4 regions of the Methylomonas sp. Uni0009 genome follow, and region 4 is predicted to be linked to each of the others. Evidence: riboswitches for the same ligand, from Rfam matches in the RefSeq annotation. Region 4 holds a riboswitch; each other region holds the start of a gene.
What was found. Region 4 has a riboswitch for cyclic di-GMP ahead of ACWAU0_RS17295 (hypothetical protein). Riboswitches for the same ligand answer to the same signal wherever they lie in the genome.
Positions count from the first base shown of each region.

Region 1: it holds a riboswitch for cyclic di-GMP, as region 4 does, so the genes downstream of both, ACWAU0_RS14870 (hypothetical protein) here and ACWAU0_RS17295 (hypothetical protein) in region 4, are expected to answer to the same signal.
Region 2: it holds a riboswitch for cyclic di-GMP, as region 4 does, so the genes downstream of both, ACWAU0_RS10945 (hypothetical protein) here and ACWAU0_RS17295 (hypothetical protein) in region 4, are expected to answer to the same signal.
Region 3: it holds a riboswitch for cyclic di-GMP, as region 4 does, so the genes downstream of both, ACWAU0_RS12075 (hypothetical protein) here and ACWAU0_RS17295 (hypothetical protein) in region 4, are expected to answer to the same signal.

Region 1 covers NZ_JBTAFN010000001.1:3,183,296-3,188,837, forward strand. Annotated here, with positions in the region: gene gspJ (type II secretion system minor pseudopilin GspJ) at 1-306, shown strand, start outside; gene gspK (type II secretion system minor pseudopilin GspK) at 303-1,238, shown strand; gene gspL (type II secretion system protein GspL) at 1,231-2,424, shown strand; gene ACWAU0_RS14865 (type II secretion system protein M) at 2,405-2,920, shown strand; cyclic di-GMP riboswitch class I at 3,620-3,698, shown strand; gene ACWAU0_RS14870 (hypothetical protein) at 3,738-4,529, shown strand; gene ACWAU0_RS14875 (hypothetical protein) at 4,630-5,542, shown strand, end outside.
Region 2 covers NZ_JBTAFN010000001.1:2,300,811-2,306,352, reverse strand. Annotated here, with positions in the region: gene ACWAU0_RS10955 (hypothetical protein) at 1-647, opposite strand, end outside; gene ACWAU0_RS10950 (hypothetical protein) at 644-1,486, opposite strand; gene ACWAU0_RS10945 (hypothetical protein) at 1,642-2,430, opposite strand; cyclic di-GMP riboswitch class I at 2,503-2,581, opposite strand; gene ACWAU0_RS10940 (TonB-dependent siderophore receptor) at 2,660-5,194, opposite strand; gene ACWAU0_RS10935 (FecR family protein) at 5,497-5,542, opposite strand, start outside.
Region 3 covers NZ_JBTAFN010000001.1:2,541,322-2,546,863, forward strand. Annotated here, with positions in the region: gene ACWAU0_RS12065 (tetratricopeptide repeat-containing sulfotransferase family protein) at 1-1,054, shown strand, start outside; gene ACWAU0_RS12070 (hypothetical protein) at 1,250-2,017, opposite strand; gene ACWAU0_RS12075 (hypothetical protein) at 2,117-3,229, opposite strand; cyclic di-GMP riboswitch class I at 3,329-3,413, opposite strand; gene ACWAU0_RS12080 (hypothetical protein) at 3,791-4,066, shown strand; gene ACWAU0_RS12085 (ATP-binding protein) at 4,333-5,542, shown strand, end outside.
Region 4 covers NZ_JBTAFN010000001.1:3,760,065-3,765,606, reverse strand. Annotated here, with positions in the region: gene ACWAU0_RS17305 (XdhC family protein) at 1-200, opposite strand, end outside; gene ACWAU0_RS17300 (hypothetical protein) at 392-775, opposite strand; cyclic di-GMP riboswitch class I at 1,489-1,563, shown strand; gene ACWAU0_RS17295 (hypothetical protein) at 1,991-2,740, shown strand; gene ACWAU0_RS17290 (hypothetical protein) at 2,938-3,783, shown strand; gene ACWAU0_RS17285 (cytochrome-c peroxidase) at 3,977-5,542, shown strand, end outside.

The DNA.
Region 1 (5,542 bases), 580 kb from region 4:
ACTTTAACCCGCAGCGTGCCGGAATGGTCGGCGTTGTCGATGCGAAGTGATCTGCAGCGTGTCAGTTATCGACTGGAAAACGGCAGTTTGTACAGGCAGGTCTGGATCGTGTTGGACCGTACCCAGCAGACGCAATTTCGTCGGAAAAAATTGCTGAATGTTGGCGCGCTTGAACTGCGCTTTTACGGCAGCGACTGGACGACGCATTGGCCGGCAGGTGGCACTGGCTTACCCAAAGCGGTGGAAGCTAATTTTAACTTGGCCGGCCTGGGCGACATGCGCCGGCTGTTTCTGGTGCGGGAATGAAGATGCTAGATCGGGCGCAGCACGGCATAGCGTTGATCACGGTGATGCTGATACTGGCCATCGCCACGGTAGCGGTCGTGTCCATGTCCAGAGCGCGGCAGATGGATATTCGCCGCACCGAAAATCAGCTGCGCAGCATGCAAGCCTGGGAATATGCCTATGGCTTGGAAAGCTGGGCGATTGGCAGGCTGGCCGCTGATGCGAAAGTTGGTGATGTCGATGGTGTGGATGATACCTGGTCCAAACCGCTGGCAATGACCGTGGTGGCTGGCGGCACGATGCAAGCACAGATTGAGGATTTGCAAGGCCGTATAAATCTGAACAACTTGTTGGTTGAGGGAAAAGTATCCGTGCCGGATGTAAAACGCTTGGAACGCTTGCTGGCGCAGCTAAAACTGAAAACCGAGCTGGTACAGGCAATCACGGATTGGATAGACGCAGATATGGACGCTAGCTATCCGCACGGTGCGGAAGACGACGCCTATACCCGATCTAAGCCCGGCTACCGCGCCGCGAACCGGCAATTTGCAGATGTCAGCGAGTTATTGCTGGTACAAGGCATGACGCGCGAGATTTATTCGAAATTATTGCCGTATGTGTATGTGGTGGAAGGCTACGCGCCGCTGAATATCAATACCGCCAGCGCCATGGTGCTGCGCTGTTTGGCGGACGACATCAGCGCCGATCAGGCGGCATCCATCTTCAGAGCCAGAGGCAAGCCTTTCGAAAAAGTCGCCGAGTTTTTAAAGGACGAAGCGGTTGCCGATGCCGGCATCGGTAAATACGGCTTGGGGGTCAGTTCGCAACACTTTTTACTACAAGGGCAAATCGATATGGGCAAAACCCATTTGCAGTTTCAGTCGCAATTGCAGCGTGATAGCGGCGGTGCGCAAGTCTTGAAGCGGCAGCGCCAGGGCTTGGCGCATGGCTGAAAAACTGCTGGTCAGATTCATCTCCGAATCGGCCGATAAACTGGAATGGTTGAGTCTTGCCGAGCCGGATAGTCAGTCGGCATCCGGCACGATGGCCCAGTTAGCAGCTGTTGCGCAGGGTAAGTCTGTACTGCTGTTATTGCCGGCTGCCTCGGTGTTGTTATTGGAAATCGAGCTGGCCGTTAAGACCACCGCGCAACTGAAAAAGGCTTTGCCGTTTGCCTTGGAAGATTTACTGGCCGAGGACGTGGAAAATTATCATCTGGTTTGGTTAAAGCAGGACCGGGATAAACTCGCCGTGGCGGCGATTACGCACGACACATTAGCGGCGCGGCTTACTCCGTTTCGCGAAGCCGGTTTAGAGCTGGCAGCTGCGTATCCGGAAACCTTATGCCTGCCGTATCAGCCTGGACAAACGACTTTGTTGCTCGAAGAAAGCAACGCAATTTTGCGCAGCGCTGCTTATTTGGGCGGCGGCGTGGATACGCAATTTCTGCCGCAACTGCTGGAAAAAGCCCGTGCCGAAGGTGCTGATTTTCAGACTTTATTGATATGCAAAGCCAGCGAAGACCGCAAGCTGCCTGACGGTTTGGCAAATACCTGTTTGGAAACAGTCATAACAAGGCCTTTGCCATTCATGGCGAGCGCTGTCGAATTGTTACCGGCAGAGCTGAATGTGTTGAGCGGTGCCTATGCCGTCACCAGTCGAAAGGTAGGCCGCTGGCAACAGTGGCTGCCTGCAGCAATTATTTTGGGTGCAGCTTTGGCGGTGCAGAGCTACGCCGTATTGCATACCTACTGGCAACAGCAAGCCGAGCTGAGCGAGTGGGAAGCTAAAACCCAAGCGCTGTTCAAACAAAGCTTTCCCGAGGTGAAACGCATCGTCAATGTCAAAGCCCAAGCCGAGCAACAATTGGCGCAGCTCAGAAAACAACACGATGTCATCGGTAGCGGTTTCATGCGCTTGCTTTACCGGTCCGGCTTGGTATTAAAAGACACGCCGGCCGTGCATTTGAAAAAACTCAATTTCCTGAACGGCGGTTTGCAGTTGCATGTAGTTGCCGATGACATAGGCCAGCTGGAGCAATTCAAACAACAACTGCAAACCAGCATGCAGGTGAAACTTCAATCCGCCGATAGCGGCGCAAACGGCGTGGAGGCGCAACTTGAGATTCGCGAAAAATGACATAGCGCAGCGTTTTGCCGAATTAACGCCCAGAGAGCGAGTACTGGCGCTGGGCGGTTTATTGGTCGTACTGGTGTATGGCGCATACCTGCTGTTTTACCAACCAATTGCTGAACAAAGCCGCTTGCTGAACCTAAAAATCCAGGCGCAACAGCAAATCTATAGCTATTTACAACAAGTCGGCAACGAAGCGGCGGCTTTGCGGCAACAAGCCGCGGTTGATACGCCGGCAGTGGATGGCGGTAATCAATCGCCGCTGGCGTTAGTCGATTTCAGCAGCCAACAGCTGGATATAAAACCGGCGATCAAACATCTGTCACCGGAAGGCGAGGACAAAGTCAGCGTCTGGCTGGAAAATCTGGCCTTCGACCGACTGATGTCATGGTTGACAATTTTGGAAACCAAACACCGCTTGCAAGTGCTGCAAATCGATGTGGAAAAACCGGCCGATGCGGACGGTATCGTTAACGCCAAAGTCTTGTTGGGCGTTGTTTAGCCCGCCTTCATATTAGCCTGGCCTTTAACGTCCGTCGCTCCCGCGCAGGCGGGAGCCCAGTGTTCCCAATCGATTGGTGAAGCGGTCGCAAGGCGTTTGCTTGTCGGGGAATGCCGTGTTCAGCGCACGCAGAGTTCGAAGCTTGCCATCCATGGCACCGGACGCCCTTATCCCGGCGGCATGACGGACTTTTTGGGTTTAACTAACTTGCTCAATAGTCAGCAAGGCCCTTGCCGTCGAGAGCTAGCGGCCACTAATACCTAGGCTACGCCGAAAATAGCTTTATTTGATTCCCGCATCCCAAGCTTCTCCCGGAGGGAGAAGGGGGTTCTTCCTTAACTGAATCGCACTGATGCGACCCCCGCAAACAGAATCTTAGATTTCATCGCTCCCTCCCGCCTAGGTCATCCGCTGAATTTTCGTGTTAGCGGCCGGCTTTGTAATACAGATGTATTACATGTCACGTTAATTTAACAATGCTGTAACCGAAACGCCGCTATTGCTCTGGAATAATTCGCGCCAAGTTGAGGGGTTGAGGAACGGCCGTTCAGCAAAGATTCGGGAGCAACTAGGGAACACGGACGGCACGAACAAGGAGCGGCGAAGGAAGAGGATAGGGAGGAGGCTAGGCGGAACATGGTCGCGGGGGCAACAAAGCGGCGCTGTCAGGATGTTAGATGGTGTCGAGTGCAATCTAAAGCGTGTAAAAGCCAAACTCGTTGTGAAGCGGGGACGGAAAGTCACGGGTCTTGCAGGTCAAGACGGCTGGGCTGTCACCTTATGTCATTAATCGAAATTTAAACATGAGGTTTTAAAAATGAAATTGTCTAAAAAATTGTTGGCAGTTGCAGTATTGGCAGCGGCCGCTTCAGGCGCCGCGGAAGCGCGTATCCAAGCTATCGGCGATGCAACAGCAGACGGTAGTGAGTTTTTGTTTAACCTGGTTAACTACACAGCACAAAACTCTTACACGCTGGATTTGGGCATCACTGTTGAACAATTTTTGGCTAACCCCAGCCAACCATTGTCATTCACACTGAGCGACAACAACTTCCAATCGTTCGCTGCTGCTTACACTGCCGGCAACAACGTTACTTGGGGTGTTTCGGGTGGACATGGATTACTGAACGACCCTTCAGATACTGCTAAGTATGGTTTCTATACAACTTCAGTAGTTCCTGCACCTGCTGCTTTCGATACCAACGCAGCAGACATTAGCAACAGCATGAGTAAATGGAATGATTTGGTCAGCTATATCCAAACTCAAGATGCTAATGCCAACAACCTGAGCACCTTCAAAACAGTCGGCCAACAAGGCTACACTGCTGTTTACGGTAATGATTTGCAAACCGCATTGCCATTTACCGGGCAAGGCCAATTGGGCACCGCTTTGGCCTTTGTTCATGAAAAAGTCAATGATAGCGACTTCGACACTGGCGAATTAGTCACTTTTCCAGGTACATGGAATTTTGCAATCAACGGCAATGTCGGTTCATTGACCTACACCGCTGCACCTGCTGCTGTGCCGCTGCCAGCCGCAGTTTGGATGTTCGGCGCCGGTCTGATGGGTGTACTGCGCGCCACTCGCCGTAAATCGCTGGCGGTTTAATCCCGCAAACGTCTTGAGCCGGCCGGATTCTGTTTTGCTGGTTCCCCCTTCATGAACGGGTCGGCTCAAACTTTAAATTCAATCAATTGAGAGATATACAATGAAAAAGCAATTATTGTCTGCTGCTATCGCAGTGGCTTCTCTGGCAGGTTTCTCGCAAGGTGCATCCGCACATGCGCCTAGCGTCACGCCGGATATCGAAATCTTCATGTCCGGCGCTAGCGCGCAAGACAAAGCCCTTGCGGCATTGTTCGTTAATTTGTGCGATGCCGGTACTTTGGATGTATTTAAAGACAACGGTACAGCGGGTTCCGAAGGTAAAAACCATAGTGCTTATTTCTGCACACTGAACTCTACTAACGTACCCGGCCTGACCGTCAACGGTTCTGCGGCAACCACGGCTAAAGTACTGTTCCACAAACGTTCTGCCGGCGGTTCTGCGCAAGGCGTTAACCCGCTGATCGACGGCGTGGCGATTGCGGCAATGCGTATCGACAACGGTAACTGCACGCAACAAGGCGCGACCAACACTTGGTTTTGCAACGCCAGCGGCGCTAACCTGACCAACGTGCTGTCCGATGCCGGTATTTCCGATGTCGAGCCAAAATTGTTTGTTGGCCCAAACAAACCTTCAAACGCTTCTGCGGTTGATCCAGTGGCTGCCGACGCGGCTCTGAACGTGGTGCCTGCGGCGGCCTTGGTATTTGGTGTGCCGGTTTCCGATAACTTGTACGTGGCTTTGCAAAGAGCGCAAAACCTGTTGGCCGGTTTTGGCGGCAGCTGCGCACCGGGCGATTACACCGAAGCCTGTATGCCTAGCTTGAGCAAACAACAAGTGGCTGAATTGATCTCCGGTCAAATCAAAAGATGGTCCGAGTTTAAAGTAAACGGCACGGCCTTAACCAGCTTGACTGCCGGTTTGACTTACACCGATTCCGACGGCACTGTCAGAAACGTTACCCCTAACGATACTAAAGTGCACTTTTGCAAACGTATCGACGGTTCCGGTACCG
Region 2 (5,542 bases), 1.5 Mb from region 4:
AGGCTTAACGTATTCCCGACTATTGCGGTGGTGACATCAAACAACTCAAAACCGCCCGCATCGAAACCGATGTGATTGGTAATCACCCAGCCGGAACGCCCGGGCGTTGCCGCTTCAAGTGTAGGATCGTATTCCAAGGTCATATCGCCCAACAACACTCGATTGGTCGGTGGATCGACGTCCACTCTAAAACGCATGACACCGCCCAGACCGATACTACCGCTGGCAGTGCTGAACAAATTGCCGGGCTCGAACGCGAAAGTGGTATTTCTGTTCTGCCGCCCGCCCGGATTGACTATCGGACTCACCCCGTTGACACTAAATTGCAACCCGGTTGCCGGAATTTCATCGGCCACCGTATCGTACAAATCCGGCGTATTGCCGTCCCGCAGCTCAACAAAGGTTTTTGATGCCGCCGAAGCGTCGTAAAACTCTTCCAGATAAATAGAAGGCCGGCAGCAAATCGGAAAGTCCGCGGTGGGCGTGTCCGGATAATCGTTCACATCAAGGCTGGCGATTAGCACATCGCGGTTTAGGTTAAGGACCAGCGCACCGCCGCTGACTGTCGCGGCGTGGGCTTGGCTGATCGACAATACACCGAAAACGGCTAATAGCCAGGTGGATGATCGATGATTATTGATTTTCATAATGTCACACTCCTTGAAAGATATGGCCTACGGCCTATGCCGATAAAGCCCAAAAAGCCGCTAGCGAATAACCAGACCGCAGCGGGTAGCGGCACCGCCGATACCTGTCCGCAACCGGCATAGGCACCCGTGCCCAAACAGAAACTGCCGACATCGACCAGTTGCGCGCCTTGCAACATGCCGGCGTTTTCCGGCGACATCAGTAAATCGCCACTCAACTGCCAGTTTCCGGGGTTGCTAAAGCTCAGGCTCAGGTTGTTTAAGTCGTACACCGCCATCGTGAAATAAATGTTATTGGCCAGGTACCAACCGGTGCGGCCCAAAGTTTGCCGGTTGGCATCGTAAAACAGCGAAAAATCGCCGTTGACCAAGCCGGCTCCAGTCGGCGGCCAGTTCGGCGCATAAAAACCCTGCACGCCGGTCATGCCCACTTGTGCCCCGGCCACGCCGGCCAGCGTGCCGGTATCGATGGCAAAATCGGCTGATGTGGCTTTGACGTAACGCTGGCTGGCTTGCGGACTGGGATCGCTACCGATAGCCGTCAACTCGAACACCTGATTGAGTCCGGAAATCTCGGTGGTATTGAGTTGGCTAAGCAAATGGTCGCCGGTATTGGCCGGATTATCAGCATTGGACGTTGCCGTACTCCAAAACGTCGACAAGTAATAGCCCCCGGCATAAGGTGCCAGCGCATTCCGGTCCAGGTTCATCGTAAACGTACCGCCGGATGGCGCATTCAATGTCGCGGCGTCGGCGCTTGCCGAGGCCATTCCCATACCGATGGCTAGCATCGCCCGTACCACCAAAGCGGGATAGCCACAGTTTTTGTTGATCTTCATAAAATCCCTATCAGCGGATGGTCAGAATAAGCCCTCTCCCTGCCTAAATACACAAGCGGCCGTAGTCGACGGCATGCGGGCACGAAGAGGGATTTATTGCCGAAAGTCCGGGCCCGAAGCGAATCTTGGCGACCGCCCCAAGCCCAATTTGCGAGTTAGGCCGCGACCGAGGCTTTTCTACGACTTTTACCCAGCAAGCCCAGCAGCCCGCTGCCGAACATCCAGACCGCCGCCGGTACCGGTACCGCCGATGGCGCCGTGCTGGGCGCCAGGCTAAAAGTACCGACCACGGCATTGGTATTGGCTCCAACCAAACCGGCCCACAATCCGGTCCATTGCAAATCGCCGCTCAGTAGTAATTCGCCATTGCTGCTTAGCGACTCGGAGACGTTGGTCAGCTTCAAGAAATTTTGGTACCCAAAACCGGTATCGTAGGTTTTGATATTCCAGGTGCTTCCGGTTTTTACCAGGCTAAAGTCGTAGGGCGTCAAAATGCCGCTGCCGCCTTGGCTGGTCAACAACCAGGCGCCGCTCAGACCGATTTGACCGACCGAGGTATTGCCGGCGTCCATCGTCGTGGCTTGTTCGGTACGGCCATAGGGGCCGGCAGCCGGATAGCTGTTGGTCGTGGTGTTGGCGTTAACCGCAAACGACATCGCTGTGCTGGCGGTTGCCGATAGCGTCGTTCCGCCGGTGGTTGCGCCGGTGATACCCAGCAAATTGTCGCTGGCACCCCAATGTTTCGCGACAATCCAGCCATTCGGATAGCCACTGCCAACATTGACCGATGCCGCCGCAAAAGCGGCATTGTTGATGGTAATGGTGGCATCGCCGCTGACTTGTGCAGCGCTGGCTGTAGCAGGCGCCAAAACGGCGGTCAATGCGCTGAAGGCGAGCAGGCCGGCGCTTGCCCATTGAGTGCGGTTGTAGTGCAAGATTGTCATTTTTTATTCCTTAATAAATTACGGTTAAAGTTAATCTGCAAATCGCCAACCCGAATTTCGGGTCTTAAACTGGCAGGTAACCCGGCTGTCTTAATCTCCAAGACCCGTGGCTTTCCGGCTCCGTCTCGCGGCGGATGTGGCATGTTTGTCGCGATCCTTACGACATCACTCTAAATCCCTGAGTGAGGTGCTCCTGAAAAACTCCTGTGGCAAATAGTTAACGACGGCATCAGTACTTGATTGAAAAACTTAGAAACCCGGCGCGACCGGCTGCCGGTGCTACCCGACCCTCGAAATAGCCGTAGGGCTGAAAATAATCCTCATCGCTGAGATTCTTGACCGTGGCCGCCCATTTGAAACGCCCGGTTTCGTAAGCCAACGCCGCGTCGAAGCTGTGGTAGCCGGCGGTTTTAAAGCGATTGTTATTGGATAAATAAGCGCCGGCGCGGGCGTACACGCCGAAACCCAAGCTAAAACCTTGCAACTCATTCTGCTGAAAACGGTAATGCGCCCAGAGCCGCCCGGCATCTTCCGGGACTTGAGCCAAGCGATTGCCGGCAGCCACCCCGGCTTTGTCGTCCATGAAGCGGGCGTCGGTATGCGCATAGTTCGCCAGCACGCTGAAGCCCTCGACCGGTTGCCAGAGCAAATCCATTTCGATACCGCGCGAGCGTTGTTGCCCTGCGGCGACCGAACGCCGCAGGAAATCGCTGCTGTCGGTGACCGCGACCTGGCTGCGCTCGATTTGGTAGAGCGCCAGTTGGCCGCTGAATTCATTCGCAAAATTGAATTTCAGACCGGTTTCCAGATGATTCGACAATTCCGGCGCCGGCGTATCGACGAAATTGACAAACGGTTGGCCGCGCATGCCTTCGCTATGGGAAATAAACCAGGAAACCTCGTCGTTTAGGTCGATCACGCCGCCGAGGCGCGGCAACCATTTCAGCGTATCCGTTGTGACATTTACTCCAGTTTGCGCGTTATTAAAATCGATACCCACCTTGCCCAGCCTAAGACCGGACAGCCAATGCAAACGCCGGTACAGCGTGCTTTGCCACTGCAGGTAAGCGCCGTAAGTGAGGTTTTCGATGAACTGATTTTCCCGGCCCGGACCGGGTACGGCATAAGGGGAGTCAAATAGCGGTGCCCGCAGATCGACCGTACCTACGCCGAATCCTAAGGCGCCGAAATCGCCCTCGATAAAGCCGGCATCTTGCAAACGGCTGTAATCCGCGCCCAGTAACAAATTATTTTCGCTGGGACCCAGCTTAAATTTGCCCTGCAAATTGCCCAATACGCTGCGTTCATGCTGTTGTTGAAACAATTCGGCGTTCACTAATGCCCAGTGCGATGCCGGCAGCAAGGGCCGATCCGCGACCAGGCCATCGCTGCCGAACAGGGTCTGAATTTTCTCGTCGAATTTAGCCTGCGCATAGCGCGCCTTCAGGTTTAAGCGCCAGCTCCCGGTGAGCTGCCGGTCCAGCGTAGCCCATACCGCATCGGCATCCGAATGGCTATCGGGCAGATTGGCCGGCCCCGGGAACAGATCGGGCCGGGTAGCAAAATCGCCGGCAATGCTGCCGGTGGCGGGCAAGCCCTGGTACTCCGGTTGCTGCCAACGCGACAGTTTGGCTTGGATCGTCAAACGGGTTTGCTCGTTATCGGTCAGCGTCAGGGCCGGGTTAAGGTTAAAACGCTGCGTTTCGATTATGTCGATGTTATCTCTGGCGTTGGTATATTCGCCCGTCATGCGCAACAAAATATTGGCGTTTAGCGGTTGATTGACATCGAAAAACGGCTGATAAAAGCTGTGACTGCCGATTCTAAAACCCGCTTCGCCGAAGGCTTTGGCCTGCGGCAATTTGGCAAGCAGATTCACCACCCCACCCACCGGCGAGCCCGAACCGCCGCTGTAAAGCAAGGCGTTTGAACCCTTCAGCACTTCGATTCTTTCGATATTAATAGTGCTTTCCCGGTCACCGGGGTTGTAGTACTGGGTAAAGCCGTCCAGCAGTTGTTCGGAACGAAAGCCGCGAATCAATGTGCCTTCGATAACCGGACTATAGAGCGTATTGCGCGCCACTATGCCGCTGACATTGACTAAGGATTCGCTGAGGTTGATCGTTTGCTGGTCGTCTAACAAGGGGCGGTTAAGCGCGTGCACGGACTGCGGGATTTGCTTGATTGGCGTGTCGGTTCCGGTAGCGCTGGCAATATGCCTGACGGCATAGGTCCGCGCCTCGTCAAGCATCGGCTCGGTGGCGATTTCCGCACCGGCCTCCGCTGTTTTCGAGCCCACGACAGTCATGGCATCCAAGGTAACGGGGGGCGGCAGGCTAGACAGCTCTGTTGCCGCCGGACTGCGTTCCAAAGTCACCGTGTCGGTATCGATAAAACGGTAGGTAAAACCGCTACCATGCAGCAAGTGTGTCAACGCCTGCTCTGCCGACATGTCGCCGCGCAGTTCGGGACTGGCGAGCTCACGCAACATATCTGCTGAAAAAATCAATTCCAACTCGGCTTGCGCGGCAAATTGAATCAGCGCGTTATTCAAGGACTGGCCGCCGATATTGAAGTGGCGAACCACTTCCACAGCGACCGCCTGGCTGCTGCTCAATTGTCCGCCGGCCGCCACCAGCCCGATCAACACCCAGGTATCGACACCGACACGGTTGCCTTTCAGCGCATAGCACAGATATACGGCTGGCCGATGCCATACACCCACTGCCAGCGGGTAGCGAAAATCGTTAATCCGTGCTTTCAAGATCCGTCCTGTCCGAAAAATAATGTTTCTCAACATAGAAGTCGTTTCAGCACAAAAATCGATCACAAAAATTTCCTGATTGGCAAAAAATCGTCTCCATTCCGGCAAAACTGCGTTGAAAAAATCGCAGCGCTGCGCGCCTGAGGAAGTTTCCGGCGGAAGGACGACTTTTGCTTGAATGCGGGTAAATGGGGAACAGCCGTTGAAGGCTTGAGCCGGTGGGCTGGATTTTTCGACCCATATGCGCCAAACCGTTTTTGACATGCGCGCGCTGCCCGGAGTGGCTTACAGCACCCAAAAAATCAGCGATGCAGTAACACCCAGGGACCGATACGGGTTTCTTGCAAA
Region 3 (5,542 bases), 1.2 Mb from region 4:
CCGTTTGCCGGCAGCCAAGCAGCGCTTTCAGGCTGTGATAGCCGCCAATCGCAATATGCAGCAGACCGCACGCGCCTGGCAGGAGTTGGTTGGCGTGCTGGATAAATTGGAAGAATACGATGCATCGTTTGCGGCTTGCCAGCAAGCTAAGGCTTTGTATAAGCAATTACCTGAACTCAGCTCACTTGACGCCGGACAGGTATTTCGTGCGATTCAACGTAACAAGCAGGGCTTTGATCAGGCGTTACTGCATCGATGGGCTCTCAGCGACTTTGCCGATAACTTGCCGGCCCCGACGTTTCTGCTGGGCTTTTTGAGGTCCGGCACGACGTTGACCGAGCAAGTGCTGGCGGCGCATCCCGAGGTGTTTACCTCCGATGAAAATGATCTGATTCATGGTTTGATCCAAGAGCTGCAAAGGTTGAGCGGTGTGCGAGAAGACATCCCGGCCGCCCTCCGCCAGCTTGGTCTGGATGATGTCCGAAAGTTGCGCGCTTACTATTGGCGGCGGGTTAGCGAAGAATATGGCGCGGGTGCCTTGAATAAATGTTTTATCGATAAAGTAGCGCTGAACAGTATCGATATTGGCCTGATTAGCAGCCTATTTCCGGAGGCCAGGATTATCTTTGCGCTACGCGATCCGCGCGATGTGTGTTTGAGTTGCTTCCAGCAGGCGTTTAAGCCGTCTAGCGTGACAGTCAATCTACTGAGCTGGGAAGGCGTGGCCAAGCAATATGCGGCCGTGATGGACCTTTGGTTTTACATAAAGCCGATGATGCAGCCGCGTTATATGGAATTGCGTTACGAGGACACGGTCAACGATTTCGAAAACAGTTTTCGCCGGGTGTTTGCGTTATTGGATTTGGAATGGGTGGCCGAAGTTAGCGCGTTTCATGAAAAGGCTAAGGGCCGTTATATTGCCACGCCGAGTTTTGCCGCCGTCGCTCAGCCGATTTATTCGCGCTCGGTGGCGCGTTGGCAGCACTATGAAAAGTTTTACGAACCCGTATTGCCGATTTTGGCACCGTATATCGATGCGTTCGGTTACGAATGAAGCGAATGGGCAGGGTTGTTCAAGCTTTTTGATCAAGCAGGCTAGATTCTAGCGGATGTAGAAGTGGAGCTTCCGTGCCCCCGGTCATCCTTGACCGAAACCGATCCAATTTCTTGCTGATTAACCTGGCCCTTGATCACACTGGTAATTAAGGGCGCCGGGTTAAAAATCAGCTTTAAGTGACATAGATACGTCTCAGACGTTTTCTGTCGTTTTGCGTTTGCCGAAACCGACTAAGCCGGCCATCGCGCTACCGAACAGCCAAACCGCACCCGGTACGGGTACTGGTGATGCGGCGGCGGAGATGGTAGCGGTATAGGCCAGATTGGCGCCGCCTACCGTGCCGTCGTAACCACCCAAAATCAGTGTGTAAGTACCGGCAGTCAGGAAACGGGTCAGCGTCGCGCTGGCGGTGGTGCCTTGAGTGGCTGCGAAGGCCCAGGCGTTTGCGTCAACCAAAGCCAGTGTGGTGCCAAGTGGGCTGGCAGCCATGGGATTCAGAGCACCGTTGTTCAGGTATTCTTGATGACGACTGCTGCTACCCGCGGTATCCCAGCCGCTCCACAAACCAAAAGCCGGGCGCAGATTGGAGCCGTCCGACGATACGGTGATGGTCACTTCCGCATCGGCATGCAATTCAAACAAACCGTAATCGGCGGTATGCCCCCAGTTTGTCGCGCCGTCTTTATAAGCTTTGGCGCCCATGCCTATGCCGTGGCCGCTGGCGGTTTGCGAGTTGGCAACGCCGCCGTCATTGTGGATCATCGCTACCCAGGTGGCGGGCAAATTGCCAATATATCCTGGATCGCCGGCCGACCATGGGCCTGCGGCAGAACCGTCCGGTAAGGGATCTCCGGAAGCCAAATTGTAGGTTACGTGAGCGCTAGCCATGCCGCTGATCGACATTAAAGCGCCCATGGCGCCGGCTAATGCTAGTTTCTTAAAGGTTAAGTTTGCAGTCATTTTGGATCTCTATCGAATTAAATATATGAGCTAAAGCCTGTTGTTAAACAGCGATTGGTGAGGGGATTGCCGTTGTTTGGCGGCAATCCCGTTGGGCAATTAAGCCGCTAGTTGTTGTTTGCGGCGGCCGAAACCGATCAAGCCGGCCATCGCGCTGCCGAACAGCCAGACTGCGCCTGGAACAGGCACTGCCGAAGTGGTAACCAGTACGTCGTAGGTTACGCCATCGAGCGCGCCGCCACCGTGCGCGCCGACCACCAAGGTATAAAAGCCATTGGTGTGTAGTCCTGGTGTGCCTGTGGCATTCCACTCGGCTTGATCGAACACAAACGAGTAGAACAAGGTGTCGGAAGTGCTGCTCATGCTGGCTGTCCAGATAGCTTCGCCCAAGCTTGAGCCTTGCAGGCCCGTTTCGCCGATTGTGGCAGCCGCGTTACGGTCAGATGTGGAACTGCTGTCCACATTGCGATACAGGGCCACGTCCAATAAGCCGTTAAATTGGCTGTAATCCGCGTCGTTTTTCACGGTAATGGTGGTTTTGATATTGCCCGCGCTGGCGCAGTTAGCGCTTGCTGTGTTTGCGCCGCAGCTAATATGAATCAAGCCGTAGTCCAGTCCCAGGCCGGTTGAAGCTGAATTGCCTGCTACCGCCAAGTAAGGATGGTCGCCATCAGCCGGTAGGTCGGTCATGATGGTGCCCCAGGTGGCGGCGTTGGTGCCGCCGTTTTTGTCCGAGTAAGCTTTCCACAAGCTACCGATAGTGTTGGTGCCGAAGCTAGGGTTTGAGCTAATAAGGTTTGCTGTCAGTGCGCCATCGTTGTCTGTAGCGCTGGAGCCGGTATGCAACTCGCGTTTGGTGAAGCCGGCAGCGGTTGTATGCTGACCTGAATACCACATATAGGGCAGGTTGCCTGCTACTTCTGTGGCTGTCTCAGCCGCGGTACCTGTGCCCGGAATTAAGGTGTTCGCGTTTAAGTCGCCGACTGTATAAACGTTGGTACCGTTGGCGACTCTATTGGTGCCGTTGGAGTTTGCAGATACACCGTCTGTACCGTTGATGCTGTTGGCGATGCCGAAGCCGATGGCGGAGTTACCGGAGGCTACTGTGCCCGCGCCGGTCAGGTTGTAGTAAGAGTGCGCGAATGCTTGACTGGAAACAGCCGCCAGGCCAGTTGTCAAAATAGCTGCTATAGCCGTTTTATGAAAGATCATGATCGTCCTCTTTGTTATTGGAATTAAAGGTAACAGCGAAACTGACAAAACTTGACCAACAGCAGCGAGCCAAACTTTGCCCTCGCCCATGGCGCGCATGGGGGCAATCCGGCCTTCTTTAAATCGTTTTTTAAGAACCGTGATTTTCCGGCCCCGCCTCACGACGGGTGTGGCAAAGCTTGCTTTCAGAGATTTGCTCATTCCGCCAGCGGCAGACATGGCAGGGATAGAGACCTACTAACCGCTTTTCGGAAAGCAAACCACGAAGCAAGTACACTAGTCGAAGCGAATAATGGGCCAACTCAATAATATATATATATTTCATTATATTACGGCGTATTTTGCCTGGGTTGGCTTGAGTAAGTGGTGGGCGAAATTCAGCGAAATAGCACAGGCGCGTGCTTTATATAACACAGTTCAATTTTTGGTAAATGATCCGGGTTTGGTGGTGAGGTTTGTTTTGGTGGATTTGCTCAGGAATTTCTTTCTTTTCTAGTCGTTTATTGTTAGGTTGTTGCGCCACTAATTGGGTTGGCACGAGATTTTTCAGTGGAGAGATGTATGCAAAAAACCGATAAAACCCCGTTGTGGGTGTTCCTGGCCCTGTCGAGTATAGAAACCCGCAAAGGCGCGTTACTGTTGATCTGGAGTAGTATTGTTTTTACTCTTTACTGTGTGCCTTGGCCGCTCTATTTCGATGGCAACGGCTGGGTTGCCAAATTATTTTTGATCGACGATTGGGAATGGTTTGCGATGATGCTGCCCATGACGTTTTGGTACTGGCTGAGCATGAGATGGGTGGATAAAAACGGCGGCTGGCGTTTGGCTGGTGCGTGATATGCCGCACTATTTTTCGGGACATGATTCGTCAGATCGTGACGCTTGTTCCTAAAAGATTAGCTCGTAGATTGTCGTTCGATCTTTTAAGTGGCTAGCCTAATTCCTTATTTGCCATGGCATGTAGCGGTTGGAGTGAAGGTTGCTATCAAAAATCGATTGAATACTTAGGTGGCCGCCATCCAGGTTTGGTCGGCTTTCCACCTTCTTAAGCAAGCGGCGGTAGTATCTAGCGGCGATGCGTTCTTCAATTTAGTGTTGTTTCTATGCTTTCACACATTCTGCCCAAAGCCGAAATATCCATTCGCGAAAACCTGCGGTGGTTATACATTCTTAGAAATTTGATGCTGTTTGCCGTTACGGTGGCGGTGTTTATTGCAGTGAACGGCCTGGGTATTAATTTGCCGCAAAACCAGCTGTGGCTGGCGATTTTTGCGATTTCCATACTTAATCTTTACACCTGGCTACGGCTGAGGACGCCGGAAGAAGTTACCGAGCACGAGATTTTTTCGCAAATATGCATGGACGTGTTGGCGTTGGCCTATCTGCTTTATCTGACCGGCGGCGCGTCAAACCCGATCATTTGGGTGTTTCTGCTGCCTTTGATTGTAACTGCCATCATGCTGCCGCAGGCTTATGCCTGGAATATGGTGATCATTACCTCCTGCGTGTATACGGTATTGATTGCCTACAACGTACCCTTGCCGGCTGTCGAGCCGCACATGGCCCATCCGGCGATGACGGAGATGACGCCGGAAATGAGCCTGCAAATGCATTTGATGAACGACAGGCGTTATTTCAATCTGCATGTATTCGGTATGTGGTTTGGTTTTGTGTTTAGCGCCGGCTTAGTCGCTTTTTTTGTGGTCGAACTGTCCAAGACCTTGAAAGAGCGGGAGCGTAATTTAGCGGATGCCCGCGAGAGTGCGCTACGCGACGAGCGCGTGGTGTCCCTAGGCACCTTGGCAGCCAGCGCCGCGCATGATATGGGTACGCCGCTGGGCACGATCGCCATTTTGACGCATGAGATGGCGGAAGAGCTGTCGGCGCATCGCTATCCGGATCTGCATCAGAAACTGGTAATTGTTCAACAGCAGATTGATCGCTGCAAACAAGCCTTGTCGGTGATGTCGGCCTCCGCCGGCGAGATGCGGGCGGAATCCGGCAAGGTGATGCTGGTGAGCGAATATATCGATGAAGTATTAGGCCAGTGGCGCACGCATAAAGCCGCCACCAGGCTCAAGCTATTTATTTCGCCGAATGTGGATATGGAAGCGCGCGTGATTGCGGAACGTACTGTGACTCACTCCATCATTAATATCCTAAATAACGCTGCCGAGGCATCGCCGGTCGATGCGGGCATCGAGTTTCATGTGGAATGGGATGAAGCAACGCTAAACTTGAAAATCCGGGATTTCGGTCCAGGCTTGCCGGCTGAATTTATCGAGTTTGCCGGGCACCAACCGGTCAAGAGCA
Region 4 (5,542 bases):
CCGTTGAACTGGGCCTGAATGCCGGCCACGATGGACAAGGCAATCTCTTCCGGAGGTTGCGCGCCGATGTCCAAACCGAACGGGCGGAACACCCGTTCGACTATCAGTGCCGTGTTGTCGCCCAGACTTTGCAGTAACCGTTGTTTGCGATGCGCCGGACCCAGCAAACCGACCAACTCGCCGGTTTGGGTAATCAACATGCGCGCGCCGGTCTTTTGGTAGGTCGAGCCAAAGGTTTGTTGCCAAAAATTGGCGTGCGTTTTTTAGTGGATGATTCCTGCACTGACTATTCCTATAAAGAGATTGCCGCTCGAGCAGTTAAAAACTGACTAGGGTTTTGTCCGCGACTTATTGACGGCCTCCAAGCACAAAAGGCATAAGGTGTGGAAACTCAAGCCTTGGCTTTTTTATCCTTGCGGATGCCCCGAACCGCATACGTCCTGGCTTTATCTTTGGCGGTTTCCGCAAAGAAGGTCTTCCATGTCTCGCCGCCTCTATCGGCAATTGCCGTCGAAATATCCTTAAATAAACTGATACCTTCCAACACCATTGTCGGGGTAAAACCATAATCGTGGGTGAGATAGTAACTGATGCTCATCAGATAGGTTTTTTCTCTACTCATGAGCTTGATCAGACGCTGCTTTTGTTTATCGTAGACATAGTAAGAGGTCAGCGCCAGCAGGCTCAGGCCAAAAAATTTCGTCCACAACAAAATGTAGGCATCGTCTTCATAGAGCTTCTGACCCTTGTTCAAAATGGCATCGGTTTTATTCATATGTATCCTCGGTGAAAGTGTCGGGCATCTTAATTTAAGTTTGAAAATTTTGTGTTGGAAATATTGGATAGTGTCGTCATAACACAGCCGCCCAAAGCGCAATACCGCGTAACTACAAGGCTGCCAAGAACCAAGCGGTGTTTTTAGCTTAACCCGTAGCTATGCCATGCCATCGCCTTAAATGCAAAAAACGTCTTCTCCACCTGATGGCAAAGGCGATTAGAGGAATCAACCTTTTCTGGGACTGAGTGATTTTCGTCAGCAATTGGCAGATGACTAAAGCTCCGGCGAGGCTGGTCGTCGATTGCCGACGAAGTCATGATACGCATGAGAACGCTGGATTTTTATTTCGGAATTCGTTCCCAACCTTCGTTCCAGCACCCTGATTTTTAAGCACCCAGCTTGGTATATCACTACCCAAACTGATGACTTTTACCCTTACGGCGCAAACTCAAAGCTGCCGCCCAAAATCTCTTAAATAAAATAAGGGATATAACCCAAAATACGCGAAATAACACACCCTGCATAGCGTAATAGCCATCTAAAACCCCAAAAAACCGCCACACTTATTACTACTCCACCCTATCAAACAAAACAGCTTATCCCATTGTTTTATATGAACATAACCATAAAAAAACACTAGCAACCCACGCTCAAATATATTTTGGCAGATGTTTTGCTTTATAAATAGTGCTGCACCCTCCTGGGCGCAGCCACCAAGTCGCCACACTCGTCGCAAGGCGGGGCCGGAAAGCTGCGGATCTGATTCAGATAGTCGAGCTGCCTCTTATGAGCGGGTAAGAGAAGGGTCTAGCCGGTCGAGATTCATACACCGACAACTACCCATAGCGCTCGCTCACTGGTCAGGAATAGTTTGTTGTATCTCCTGATTAGCTAAACCCGTTGTTTAACTCACTACGCAAGCAAGCCCGGTATTTAAAACTCTTTTGGACTGTCTCTCTCGCAACCATAGCGTAGCGTGATCAATCCAGGAATATTGAAATACATAGCGGTTTTAAGGCTGTTCAAATTGCGCGGGAATCCATTGGCCCAGCACTTACCGTAAGCAAAGGACCGGAAAGTAAGAGCCTGGCATCGCGGCATCCGGCGCATGTGCGTTAGGCAACGACTCGCAAAGGGAATTGCGAAACATTGAATGTCGCCGGTAAAACCTACCGGTAAAAATCTTCGTCTTACTATGAAAGGAATTGAAATATGTCTGTTAACACGAAACATGCGCCTGCCTTGAAAAAGGTGGCTGCAACACTTGCTATTTCACTTTTAGGCCTCGGCAATGTACAAGCCGAGACCGTAAACGGCACCATCTATAAAACCGTCGACCCGGTTCACGGCGCCGGCACCACAATCGATTTCTACTCGTTCTCCTTGTCGTCAGCTGCCAATGTGATAATCGATGTCCTGGCGAATGAAGGCTACGCAGCGGGCTGGGGCGCGCATCCCGGCGCGTATGTCGATATAAACGGCGACGGCGAACTAACACTGGCAGATAGCCAATTCCGCATTTTTCAGGACACAGTCTCACTGACTACCGAAATCGTCAGCGGCGACGACAGTCCAGCCTACACCATACCCGGCAATACCGGCGGATGGGCCGATGGCAGCTTGTTGAGCCGAGACTCCTACCTGGCGACTGCATTGGACGTGGGCAATTACATTATTGCTTTTGGCGATTACTCTCTGACCATCGAAGAAGCCGTACTGGGCTTCAACAAGGGCGACACCATCACCGGTGCGACCGGCGTCAACCCGATAACGGGCGCCACCGGTCAGGATCATTTCGACTATCAAATTACCCTGACCGCCACCGACTACGTCACCGGAGCCAGCCTGCCTTTGACCATCACCGGCGAGGGTGTTAGCGCAGTGCCGGTGCCAGGGGCCGTTTGGTTATTCGGTTCTGCACTAATGGGATTCGGTGTATTCGGCAAACGCCGCACCGCGTAAACCCCGGCAAACAAGAGCGAAAAGGTCAGCCGACATCAGCTGTCGACTCACCCCTCGCAATGCATGTCTAAACCCTTTGGAGATGTCTATCTTTTGGCTGCCAGGCCCGAAATACTCAGACAAATCCAAATTAAACAGCAACTTAAATCTACCACAATCGTAAGCAACGATGTGGTAGATATTGGAGACACTCAAAAATGAACATCGATTTACAAACTATTTTTAAAATCACCCTATCCTCCGCCGCGCTAACCCTTGCCGTTGCTCAACCTGCTGCGGCGGCTTGGTCAGGTGCCGATAACACTCTCGAGCTGGGCACCAGCATCTCAAACCCCAGTTTTAATTCCAGCAATTTGGGCTTCGCGGGCAATCCGTCTCTGTCCAATGATGGCTGGGGCATGCAAGGTGCATTTACCAACTTTTATTTAAGCTCATCAGCCCAATCCGTGACTGTCGACGCGCGTTCGTCCGCGGCAAACTTTCCGGCTTTTTCAATTTTCAGAACCAATGTGGCTTATTCGGGTGAAACGGTCGGCGTCGACTCACCGGCTGAGCTAACCGGCCAAATTCACAAATTTAACTCGGTGGGCCAAGCCGGCGATCCAGGCATAATGTGGGCAACCGGCGCGGACGGCATTGTCGAAACCCTGGGCTACGTCAGCTCCTCAAGCAAAAACTACGTTAACTCTTTCGGCGGTGTCATCGACTCCGGCGCCCACGATGTCAGTATCGACGACCTTTATGAAACCGGCGTATCCGGCACTATAGGCGTCACCGGCAACCCTGCTTTTGCCAACACCAAAAGATTCGCGACCTTGACACTGAACGACTTGCAAGCTGGCTGGTATGCCGTGTTCGTCGGCGGTGCAGACGTCCTCGGAAGCAGTGCCGGCATCTCTTTGAACATTTCCGCGTCGGCCGCCCCTTCTACCTACACACCAGCGGCAGTGCCAGTACCCTCCGCTGTCTGGCTGTTCGGTACGGCACTGGCCGGCTTTATAGGCAGAGGCAGAGGCAGAGGCAAACGCAACGCTAAAGCGTAAGCCAACACCCAGCAGATAAGCCGATGTTCCTATAAAAAAAGGAAGCTTGGCGAGGGACTTCGCCAAAGGAATAAAGGATGGCCGATAAATTACGCTTTGTGATTTATCGGCCTTTTTTATAGTTTGAGCCCGCTGATGCGGGCGTTTTGGCCGTATTTGTTGCCAACCAACCATTTCTCAGTGGAGTTTCACCATGACATTGTTTCGTCATAGCCAATTAGCGATTGTTTTAGCCGGAGGTGTACTGCTCAGTTTCAGCGCCGCCGCGGTCGAATTGGCACTAGGGCCCATGCCGATAAGCCTGAAGCATTTGCCCGTTCCGCCTGTTCCCGGCCTACTGGACGGCCCGGACCCTATTGTCGTCAACAAGAATGCCGCGATTGCCTTGGGCAAAGCGCTGTTCTGGGATACTAACGTGGGTAGCGACGGCATGGCCTGTGCGTCCTGCCACTTTCACGCCGGCGCCGACGGCAGAGTAAAAAATCAGCTTGCTCCGGGCGGCCAATCCAGCCCCTTAAGCGATCAAACATTCAGCAATGCCATGACGGGTGGGTCTTTGGGACCCAATCATACCCTCAGCATTGGCGACTTTCCGTTACATCAAAGGGAAGATCCATTCCAAGAACATTCTGCGGTCCTCTACGACACCGACAATGTAGTCGGTTCGTCCGGTACTTTCGGTGGTGAATTCAGAGCCGTGGACCGCTACACAGCGCCAAACGACACCTGCAGCCGCAGCGTCGACAGCCTGTTTCATGCCGGCGCGGTCGGCACCCGCAAAGTCACGCCGCGCAATGCGCCCAGCGTGATCAATGCGGTGTTTAATCATCGCAATTTTTGGGACGGCCGCGCCAACAATGTGTTTAACGGCAGCAGCCCTTGGGGCGACCGAGATCCCGACGCCGGCGTCTGGGTAAAACAGAATGCCACGACGCTAATTAAGCAGCGCCTGCATTTAATCAATTCCTCGCTGGCGTCATTAGCGGTAGCTCCACCGCAAAACACTACCGAAATGGCCTGCCGTAACCGGACCTTGATGGAACTCGGTAGAAAGCTGCTTTTACGCCGCCCGTTGCAAAACCAAAAAGTACATCCTGAAGACAGTGTACTGGGACCTTACAGCCTCAATACCAAACCCGGCACGAACACTCTGTATAAGCTGCTGATCATGCAGGCATTCAATCCCAAATACTGGTCGTACAGCGGTAACCCGCCAATTCCGGCCCCCAAAGGGTTGGCGCCCTATAATCAAACCGAAGCCAACTTTGGCATGTTTTTCGGCCTAGCCATCCAACTCTATGAAAGCACATTAATTTCGGACGAATCGCCCTTCGACAACAGCGCCCGCGACACTGGCAATCAACCCATAGAACTCAGCGCGTCGGAATTGAACGGCTTAAAACAATTCCGAAAAAATCAGTGCGCGCTCTGCCATTTAGGACCCAACTTCAGCGCGGCGTCGATCAACGCCAATGCGGCCATTGCCAAAACCCATCCGGAAGCCTTCGGCGAACCGACTTTCTTCATCAGCGCATCCACCAATGTGGTCAATCGCATACCTTTGCTTATCAAAAACGCTCCGGTTACCGCATTTTTCGATACCGGCTTTTCTTCCACAGGCGTCACCGAAGAAACAGCCGATATTGGCACAGGCGGCGTCGACGACTTTGGCAACCCGCTATCGTTCAGCCGACAATATTTACAACATTTGGCGGGCAATAATGCCGCTGTACTGGATGAAGATGTCACCAAAGTGAGA